Regions from separate parts of the Streptomyces sp. NPDC001530 genome, predicted to be linked through region 1. Evidence: riboswitches for the same ligand, from Rfam matches in the RefSeq annotation. Region 1 holds a riboswitch; each other region holds the start of a gene.
The links. A riboswitch is a leader RNA that binds a small molecule or an ion and turns the genes downstream of it on or off. The one in region 1 is predicted to bind cyclic di-AMP.
Positions count from the first base shown of each region.

Region 2: it holds a riboswitch for cyclic di-AMP, as region 1 does, so the genes downstream of both, ACFY0T_RS19155 (peptidoglycan DD-metalloendopeptidase family protein) here and ACFY0T_RS10855 (transglycosylase SLT domain-containing protein) in region 1, are expected to answer to the same signal.
Region 3: it holds a riboswitch for cyclic di-AMP, as region 1 does, so the genes downstream of both, ACFY0T_RS39205 (transglycosylase family protein) here and ACFY0T_RS10855 (transglycosylase SLT domain-containing protein) in region 1, are expected to answer to the same signal.

Region 1 covers NZ_JBIAVS010000005.1:77,447-80,713, reverse strand. Annotated here, with positions in the region: gene ACFY0T_RS10865 (CocE/NonD family hydrolase) at 1-1,119, shown strand, start outside; gene ACFY0T_RS10860 (hypothetical protein) at 1,195-1,494, shown strand; cyclic di-AMP (ydaO/yuaA leader) riboswitch at 1,766-1,922, shown strand; gene ACFY0T_RS10855 (transglycosylase SLT domain-containing protein) at 1,926-2,657, shown strand; gene ACFY0T_RS10850 (GNAT family N-acetyltransferase) at 2,806-3,243, opposite strand.
Region 2 covers NZ_JBIAVS010000008.1:426,327-429,593, forward strand. Annotated here, with positions in the region: gene ACFY0T_RS19150 (alpha-galactosidase) at 1-1,333, shown strand, start outside; cyclic di-AMP (ydaO/yuaA leader) riboswitch at 1,628-1,792, shown strand; gene ACFY0T_RS19155 (peptidoglycan DD-metalloendopeptidase family protein) at 1,797-2,690, shown strand; gene ACFY0T_RS19160 (DUF6250 domain-containing protein) at 3,070-3,267, shown strand, end outside.
Region 3 covers NZ_JBIAVS010000024.1:4,682-7,948, forward strand. Annotated here, with positions in the region: gene eno (phosphopyruvate hydratase) at 1-842, opposite strand, end outside; gene ACFY0T_RS39205 (transglycosylase family protein) at 1,234-1,914, opposite strand; cyclic di-AMP (ydaO/yuaA leader) riboswitch at 1,919-2,088, opposite strand; gene ACFY0T_RS39210 (transglycosylase family protein) at 2,272-3,267, opposite strand, start outside.

The DNA of each region.
Region 1 (3,267 bases):
TGGTGGGACCACTGGCTCCGGGACACGGACACGGGGGTCATGTCGGAACCGCTCCTGCGCTCGTACGTGATGGACGCACACCCTCCGGCGACGGTGTACGACGTACTGCCGGGCCGCTGGGTGGCGGATGACGCCTGGCCCTCCCCCACAGTCACCCCCGTCTCGTACGCGCTCCAGGGCGCGCCGGTGCTGGTCCGCTCGCCCCAGCACACAGGGGTGGACGCGGGCCGCTTCCTCCCCTACGGAAACGACCCGGACCTGCCTCCGGACCAGCGGGAGGAGGACGCGCGATCGGCCTGCTTCGAGTTCGAAGTGCCGGAGGAGACCTGGGTGTTGGGCCGTCCGCGGGTCCGTCTGCGGCTGACGTCCTCGGTCCCCCGGGGCCAGGTGATCACCCGCCTCTGCGACGTGGCGCCCGACGGCGCCTCGACGCTCATCACCCGAGGTGCGCTGAACCTGTCAGCGCGCCACGGTCGTGACCAGGCGGTTCCCTGGAAACCGGGTACTACGGAGGACGTGGCTTTCGACCTGAACGGCATCGGTTACGCGTTCCCGCCTGGCCACCGCATCCGTCTCTCCCTCTCCTCTGCGTACTGGCCCTGGATCTGGCCCCAGCCGGGCTCGGAGGCCGGCTTCACCCTGGACCCGACGAGCAGCGTCCTCGAACTCCCCGTACGAGCAAGGGAGTCGGCGCCCGCTGTCGCCTTCGAGGAGCCGGAGGAGTCCGAGCCCCTGGGCGTGGTCGTCCCGGCGACGCTGGACGAACCCCGTCCGGAACGCCTGGTCGTCCGCGACGTGGCCGCCGGTACCTGGCGCCTGGAGGTCGCCCCCCGCTACGGCGGCACCCGCCTCTACCCGGACGGCCTCGAATTCACCGAGGACGCGCTGGAGACGTACACCATCAGCGACTCGGACCCGCTGTCGGCCCGCGCCCGTTCCACCTGGTCGGTCCGTCTGCACCGCCCGGACCTGGCCTGGGACGCGCGCGTCTCGACGACCTCCGAAATCACCTGCGACGCCTCGCACTTCATCACCTCCAACGAGGTGATCTGCAAGGACGGCGGCGAGGTGGTCTTCCACCGGACATGGGAGAAGAGAATCCCCCGAACGGCGGGCTAGAGACGCGGAGGCGTCGTAGGGGATTCTGAGGCCATGGCGCGGAGTGACAGGGAGCCACGGACCGGGGAATTCCTGATGGACCTCGACGAGGGCATGCTCGCTTACTTCCGCGAGATGGCCCACGAGATGGTCACGCGCTTCGGGATCTCACGCGCGGAGGCCGTGGCGAGGATCAACAGGGCATACAGGGGGCGGAAGTTCGAGCCGTATCCCGACCTGATGTGCCACGAACTCCCCGAATACTGGGGCTACGGCCTCTACTTCAAGCCCAACGCGGGCCGCCTCCCCGACGACGACCGCGACACGGACCTCTCCGTGTGGGAGGTGCGCCCGGCTCCCCCCAGGCACTCCCCCGCCTGGACACTCGAACCGTAATGCCCGAGTTGACCGCATTGCCGCTTTGATGGGCCTCGGGCGAGTGAGTTGGGTCACGCCCGAGTGATCCCGACATTCCACCCCACTTCTTCGATTCCCCCTTCGCGGAAGGCAAGTTGAGGATCACATTCCGGTACAATCGGGCAATTCATCCTCTCCTTTTCCAAGGTTAAAGCGGACTGAGCCATGAATTCGGGGCTTGTTCCCGACATGTGCTCTCGCATACGTTCGCCCCGATCCGGGCGGATCGCCGAATCCTGCCGCCGCCCGGAAACCCCACCCACCCACGCACGGCAGGAGCGGGGGACCCAGGTAAGCCGCCGTTCCGGACACCGGAGCGGCTCGGGGTGAAGCCGCGCCCACAGCGCGGCCGGGCACCTCCAGCCCGAACCCGACAGCTCACCTCGCAGGCGCCGGAGAGGAATGTCGCCATGCCCGGACGAGGCACGCACCGCCGTCCCAAGCCCAACGCCCTCACCCGCGGTCTGATCGCGGCGGGCACGAGCGGAGTCGCGCTCGCACTTCCCCTCGTGAGCGCGACCAGCGCACACGCCGCCCAGCCGACACAGGTGGCGCAGGTCACGAAGGCCGCCGCGGCCACGACTCTCGACGTCCAGCTCCTCACCTACAAGGTGGTCGCGGGCGACACCCTTTCCAAGATCGCGCAGAAGAACCCGACGAGCGGCGGCTGGAAGAAGCTGTACGAGGCCAACCGCGCGGTGATCGGCGCGAACCCGGCCGTGCTCAGCCCGGGCCTGACGCTGACGGTGGGCACGAAGACCATCAAGTCGAGCACGGCGTCCAAGGCGAGCACGGTCACCCCCGCCTCCGCCAAGACGTACACCAACAACCTCGACGGCTGGATCAAGCACTCCCTGGACATCATGGCCAAGGCGGGCATTCCGGGCACCTACAACGGCATCTACCGCAACGTCATGCGCGAGTCCTCGGGCAACCCCAGGGCCATCAACAACTGGGACTCCAACGCCGCCGCCGGCATCCCGTCCAAGGGTCTCCTCCAGGTCATCGACCCGACCTTCAAGGCCTACCACGTCCCCGGCACCGCGATGGACCCGTACGACCCGGTCGCCAACATCACCGCAGCCTGCAACTACGCGGCGGCGAAGTACGGCTCGATCGACAATGTGAACGGGGCGTACTGACCGGCCGTCGGTCCGGCCGGCCGGCTGTCCATCCAGCCGGTCGGCTGGCCATCAGGTCGGCCGGCTGTCTATCGGGCCTTCGGGCTAGTCGGCTGTCTATCGGCTTGGTCGGCTGTCCTTTGGGCCGGTCGGATGCCCAGCCGTCCGACTACCCCTCCACCAGGTACCGGTAGACGGTCGACTGCCGGGCCTGGAACCCAAGGCGTTCGTACAGCCGGTTCGCCGCCTGGCGATCCGGCCGAGAGGTGAGATCGACGGTCCGGGCGCCCGCTTCCCGGGCCAAGCGCAGAGCCTCCCGCGTCAACAGCGCCGCGACCCCCCGGCCACGCGCCGCGGTGTCCACGACCACGTCTTCGATACGACCGCGCAGCCCGGACGGCACAGGAAGCAGCACCAGGGTCAAGGTGCCGACGATCTCGCCTGCCGCCCGGGCGACCAGCACCGTGTTCGCATCGCAGGACACCATCCGGTCGACCGCCGCGCGGTCGAGGGGTTCGGCGGTCGAGGACAACTGCGGCAGCAACCGGCCGAAGGCATCGACGAGTTCCTGACTCGCTTCCCGGATGATCTCCACCTGAACGTCCATGCCGCGGAGCGTATCGGCCACCCC
Region 2 (3,267 bases), on a different contig from region 1:
CTCCGGGCTGGTGCGCCTGGAGCCGGGGGAGTCGTTCACGACCCCCGTCTTCGCCGGACTGTGGAGCGACGGCGGCTTCGGCGGGGCGAGCCGGGCCTGGCACGCCTACCAGCGCGCGTACGTCATCCCGGACGCGGACCAGGACCGGCCGGTGCTGTTCAACTCCTGGGAGGCCACCACGTTCGACATCTCCGAGGACCAGCAGGGGGTGCTCGCGCGGCGGGCCGCCGCGATGGGGGTCGAGCTGTTCGTGGTCGACGACGGCTGGTTCGGGGCGCGGACCAGCGACCGGGCCGGGCTCGGCGACTGGACGCCCAACCCGGACCGTTTCCCGGGCGGGCTCAAGCCGCTCGGCGACTACGTGCACGCGCTGCGTATGCAATTCGGGATCTGGGTCGAGCCGGAAATGGTCAATCCGGACAGTGAGCTGTACCGCGCGCACCCGGACTGGGTGCAGTTCCAGCCGGGGCGAACCAGGACGGAGTACCGCAATCAGCTCGTACTGAACCTCGCCCGCCCGGACGTCCAGGAGTACCTGTGGGAGCAGCTCGACGGCCTGCTCTCCAGCGCCCCGATCGACTATGTGAAGTGGGACTTCAACCGCTGCTTCACGGACGCGGGTTGGCCCGGCGAGCGCTACCCGCAGAAGCTGTGGGTCGAGCACGTGGAGGCCTTGTACGCCCTCCTCGACCGGCTGCGGGCCGCGCACCCGGGAGTCGCCTTCGAGTCCTGCTCCGGCGGTGGCGGCCGCATCGATCTCGGGATCATGGCGCGTACGGACCAGGTGTGGACCTCCGACAACACCGACCCGCTCGACCGGCTCGCCATTCAGCACGGCTTCAGCCAGATCCACCCGGCCCGGGTCATGGCCGCCTGGGTCACGGACAGTCCGAACACGCAGCTCAACGGGCGAGTCAGCTCGCTGCGGTTCCGCTTCGTGAGCGCCATGGCCGGGGTGCTCGGCGTCGGCGGAGACCTGAGCGAGTGGAGTGAGGAGGAACTCGCCGAGGCGCGGGACTGGGTGGGGCTTTACAAAGAGATCCGGCCCGTCGTGCAGCGCGGCGACCTCTACCGGCTGCGACCCCCGGAGGGCGGGCTGAGCGCGGTGCAGTACGTCCACGGCGACGAGACCGTCGTCCTCGCCTGGCTCCAGGCCCAGCGTCACGGCGAGCCGGTCGCCCCGCTCCGGCTGCGTGGACTCGACCCGACACAAGCGTATGAGTGCCGCGAAACGGGCGAAGTGCACCGGGGTGCGGTGCTGCTGCATCACGGGATACGGACGGGGCTGCGCGGGGACCTTGATGCGACGGTTATCCGACTGCGTCGCATGTGACTGTTCTGTCCGAATTGGCGCCTTAATTCCAACTGGCCCTGGAATAAAGCGACGTGTGTGGACGTGCGTGAGGAGCGTCATATTCGTGACGATGCGTTGCGGTCCTCCTTTCTCAACCCGCCCGAATTCCAAGGCGGATTGAGAAGTCGGAAAGATCGTCAATCCACAGAGGGTGACGGGAATTCCGGCATGGATCAAGAAAGGCGCGCGTACAGAAAAGCCGCATGGTTGTCGACACGCTCTCATCTCGCTTACGTTCGCCCTCAATCCGGACGGACGCCCAATCCTGCCGCCGCCCGGAATTCGCTCACTCACCCGCACACGGCAGGAGCGGGGGACCCGCAGGTACCACGCCTGTTCCGGTCTCCGGAACGGCTAGGGGTATAGCCGTGCATGCGCACGGCCGGGCATCTCCAGCCCGCACCCGACAGCTCACCTCGCAGGCGCCGGAGAGGAATTCGTCATGCCCGCGAAGGGTAAGCACCGCCGTCCCAAGTCCCAGCGTTTCACCCGCTCGATCGCCGTGGCCGGAACCGGCGGCGCCGCGCTCGCGCTGCCTCTGATGGGAGCCACCGGCGCCCACGCCGCGACCCCGACCGCCGCTGTCGCGCAGACTGCCGAAAACCCCGCGAAGACCGCCGCCGCCGCTCCCACGGCCGCGAAAAAGGCGGCCGGGACCAAGACCTACCGGGTGAAGGCCGGTGACTATCTCTCGAAGATCGCTGACGAGCAGAACGTCACGGGTGGCTGGAAGAGGCTCTACTCCGACAACCGCTCGGCCATCGGCAGCGACCCGTCGCTGATCCACCCCGGCCTGAAGCTGACGCTCGGCAAGAAGGCCGCCTCGGGCGGAGCCACCCAGTCGTCGACCAAGACGACGCCCTCGGCCGCGAAGCCCGCCAAGACCACCACGACGGCCGCCAACACCGCGTCCGCCGGCAGCGGTTCCGGCTACACCCTGCCGGTCGCGGGCGCCACCGTCGGTACCGCCTACAAGGTGGCGGGCAGCATGTGGTCCAGCGGCTACCACACCGGCGTGGACTTCGTGGTCCCGACCGGCACCACGATCAAGGCCATCGCCTCGGGCACCGTCGTCTCGGCCGGCTGGGGCGGCGCCTACGGCAACCAGGTCGTCATCCGGCACGCCGACGGCCAGTACTCCCAGTACGCCCACATGTCCGCGCTCTCCGTCTCGGCGGGCCAGAGCGTGACCGAGGGCCAGCAGGTCGGCCTCTCCGGCGCGACCGGCAATGTCACCGGACCGCACCTGCACTTCGAGATCCGCACCACGCCGAACTACGGCTCGGACGTTGACCCGGTGGCGTACCTGCGTGCGCACGGTGTCGCCGTTGGCTGACCCCGCTTCCTGACTTCCTGCCCTTGACGGGCAGGACTCTCTGCCTCTCGAGGCAGGACAGCCGCCGAAGGCCGGACCCCATGATCCCCGGGGTCCGGCCTTCGGTGTTGCGTGAGCGACCCCTCCGGCACCCTCATGGGCGATCCACGAGCGGAACAGTGTCACAGCGATCCCCGCAAGCGCTTTCTATACTTTCGGAGGTCCCTGCTTCGCAACGTGGCCGTTCGGCTCGTCGCTCTCCTCGATCACCAGGGGTACGGAACGCTGTCGTCAACGGTCATGAGGAGAAGCCGAGTTCGGTGTGAGCGCCTGGTGGCACCGAGGCCCGGCGGGTGTCGAAGCCCGCGATCACCACGATCCCTCGTACGGATGGAGTCCCATGACGACCCGCAGAGTCTTTGGAACCCTGGCCGCCGGTGCCGCCCTGTCGGCGCTGCTCCCGGCCACCGCCGCGAGCGCCGCACCGACCCACCGCCGCGGACAGTTGATCGCCGCAGACGACTTCCGGCACGGCCTGGGCCAGTGGGCCACCGAGTTGCAGGACGGCGGCAAGGTCACGGCCTCGCGCGGTGTCCTG
Region 3 (3,267 bases), on a different contig from region 1:
AGCGGGTACGCGGAGACGAGCTCCTCGTAGTACTCGGTCATCTCGGCGGCCGAGCGGGACTTGCCCTCGAACTCGTAGGCGCCGTCCTTGTAGAACTCGGACGCGGCGACGTCGAGCGCGAGCGCGATCTGCTCACCGGGGGTGTAACCGGCCTGCTTGATGGCCTCGACGATGAGGTCGAGCGCGGCGCGGTTGGACTCCAGGTTCGGGGCGAAGCCGCCCTCGTCGCCGAGGCCCGTGGACAGGCCCTTGGTCTTCAGCACCTTCTTGAGGGTGTGGTAGACCTCGGCACCCCAGCGCAGGGCCTCGGAGAAGGACTCCGCGCCGATCGGGGCGATCATGAACTCCTGGATGTCCACGTTCGAGTCGGCGTGCGAGCCGCCGTTCAGGATGTTCATCATCGGAACGGGCAGCAGGTGCGCGTTCGGGCCGCCCAGGTAGCGGAAGAGGGGGAGGTCGCTGGCCTCGGAGGCGGCGTGCGCGACGGCAAGCGAGACGCCGAGGATGGCGTTGGCGCCGAGGGAGCCCTTGTTGTCGGTGGCGTCCAGGTCGAACATGGCCTGGTCGATCAGGCGCTGCTCGGTGGCGTCGTAACCGACGAGCTCCGGGCCGATCTGCTCGATGACGGCGAGGACGGCCTTCTCGACACCCTTGCCCTGGTAGCGGTTGGGGTCACCGTCGCGGAGCTCGATGGCCTCGAAGGCGCCCGTGGAGGCGCCGGACGGGACGGCGGCACGACCCGTGCTGCCGTCGTCGAGGCCGACCTCGACCTCGACCGTGGGGTTGCCTCGGGAGTCCAGGATTTCCCGGGCTACGACGACGTCGATGGACGGCACGAGCATCTCCTTCTGGGATGTGACGCGGGTACGCGGGGCCGCGGGGCCCGTAGTGCACGGAGCCGCGGTCGGCTCCGCGAGATGAGCCTAACCGCCTCGGGGCGATCGGCCAGCCGGTCGACCACCCCTTGGGCAGAACCGAGAGTAAATTGTTTCCGAACGGAACAAAAACCTGCCCCGTACACGAAACCAGCCCGCCCAAGAGCCACGCAGAAAAAAGCCCCGCCCCGGTGCGTACGGGGGAACACGCACCGGAGCGGGGAGCCCGTGGGGACGGGGGACCCTCACGAGGCCTCCAGTATGGAGACCCCGTCCATGAGGGCGTCTATGAGGGGGCTGCCACTCGGTTGAGGTCTGCCACTCAACTGAGGTCTGCCACTCAACTGAGGTCTGCCACTCAGCTGAGGTGAAGCTGCTGACCCGGGTAGATGAAGTCCGCGTCGTCGATGATGTCCTTGTTCAGCTCGAACAGCTTCTGCCAGCCGCCCTTGACGTGCTTCTTCTCGGCGATCGAGCTGAGGCTGTCCCCCGTGACGACCTTGTACTCGCCGTCACCCTTCTCGACCTTCTTGCCGGTCGGGGTGGTGACGGTCTTGGCGGCCGGACGCTCCGCGGAACGGGAGGCGGGCTGCTCCGTCGTCCGGGTGGTGGTGCTCGGGGTGGTGCTCGACGAGGAGGACGGGCTGCTCGTGCCGCCGGTGTACGCGGCGCTCGACAGGCCCGTGCCGCAGGTCGGCCAGGCGCCCTTGCCCTGCGCGGCGAGGACCTTCTCACCGATGGCGATCTGCTGGGACTTGGAGGCCTGGTCGGCGGTGGCGGCGTAGGCGGTGCCGCCGTACGCGGCCCAGGTGGAGGCGGAGAACTGCAGGCCGCCGTAGTAGCCGTTGCCGGTGTTGATGGACCAGTTGCCGCCGGCCTCGCACTGCGCGACGGCGTCCCACTCGGAGGCGGTGGCGGCGGAGGCGGTGCCCGAGGCCATCAGCGGAGCGGCGATGGCGACGCCGGTCACGCCGGCGAGCGTGGCGACACGGGCGGCCTTGGACGGGCGGCGGTGCTTGCCCTTGCTGGAAAACAGCATGGAGAGATCCCCTCACCGACGCCTGCGAGGTGAGCTGTCGGGTTCGGGCGGGTGAGTGCCCGGCCGTGCGCCGTTGGCGCACGACTTCACCCCAAGCCGTTCCCGGTGTCTTTCAACTCCCGGACGCGGCGCTTACCTTGGGTCCCCCGCTCCTGCCTACGGCGCTTGACGCGACGACTGTTCCCGTACGGCCGTTGGCAGGATTCGGCGTTGCGACCGTCGGGGCCCGCTGTGGCGAGCGGTGATGACCGTAGACATGCGATCGACGGAATTTCAAAGACGATCAGGGCTTCTGAGACTCATGTCTCACTCGCGCCAAACCGGACATTCCCCGGCGAACCATGACGCGAACTCCCGCTACTTTTCGTCCGATTCAGCACCAACTGCAAGCCTCTGACCGGGGATGATGAGGTCGGGATCGGTGCCGACCGTCTCCTTGTTCTCGGCGTACAGCTCGGACCATCCGCCGCTCAGGTCAAGGGAGTCGGCGATGGTCGAGAGACTGTCTCCGGAGCGGACGGTGTACGAGCCGTCGACGGCGTCGCGGGAGGCGCCGGAGCCGCGCGAGGCGTGCCGCCCGGACGCACCGTCCGTACGGCCGTCGGTCGCACCCTCCGTGGCGTCCTCCTCGGCGCTGTCGCCACGGTGGCGACCGGCACCGGACGTGGAACTGTCGGACGTACCCGAAGAGTCGCCGTTCTGGCCCGACTTGTCCGACTCGTCGCTCTTCGTCGTGTCTGTATCCGAGCTGTCGGATTCCTTTGAGTCGCCGCTCGCGCCAGAGGACGAGGTATCGGACTTCGTCGTGTTCTCGGTCGCACCGGAGGAGTCGCCGGAGGAGGAGTCCGAGTCGGACGAGTCGGATGAACCGGAGGAGTCAGAGGAATCAGGTGAATTGGACAAAGGCGAATTGGACAAACCCGACGAAGTCGATGAGCTCGACGAGTCGTCCGCCACACCCGTGTCGACCTCGACCTCGCCCGAGTCCTTGCTGAGCCCGGAGAGCGGTCCACAGGTCGGCCAGGCGGCGAGGCCCTTGTCGTCGAGGACCTTCTCGGCGACGGCTATCTGCTGCGAGCGGCTGGCCTGGTCGGCGCTCGGGGCGTATGCGAGGCCGCCGTGCGCCTCCCAGTTCTCCTGGGTCAACTGCAGCCCGCCGTAGTACCCGTTGCCGTTGTTCGCGCTCCAGGAGCCGCCGCTCTCGCACTCCGCGACCCGGTCCCAGGTGGTGCTGTCGGCCGCGCTCGCACTGGTGGCGCCGAGCAACGGGATGGCGATGGCCGATCCGGTCACCCCTGCGGCGACGATGAGGGCAGGGGCCTGACGGGGGCGACGGTGACGGCCGTTCCCGGA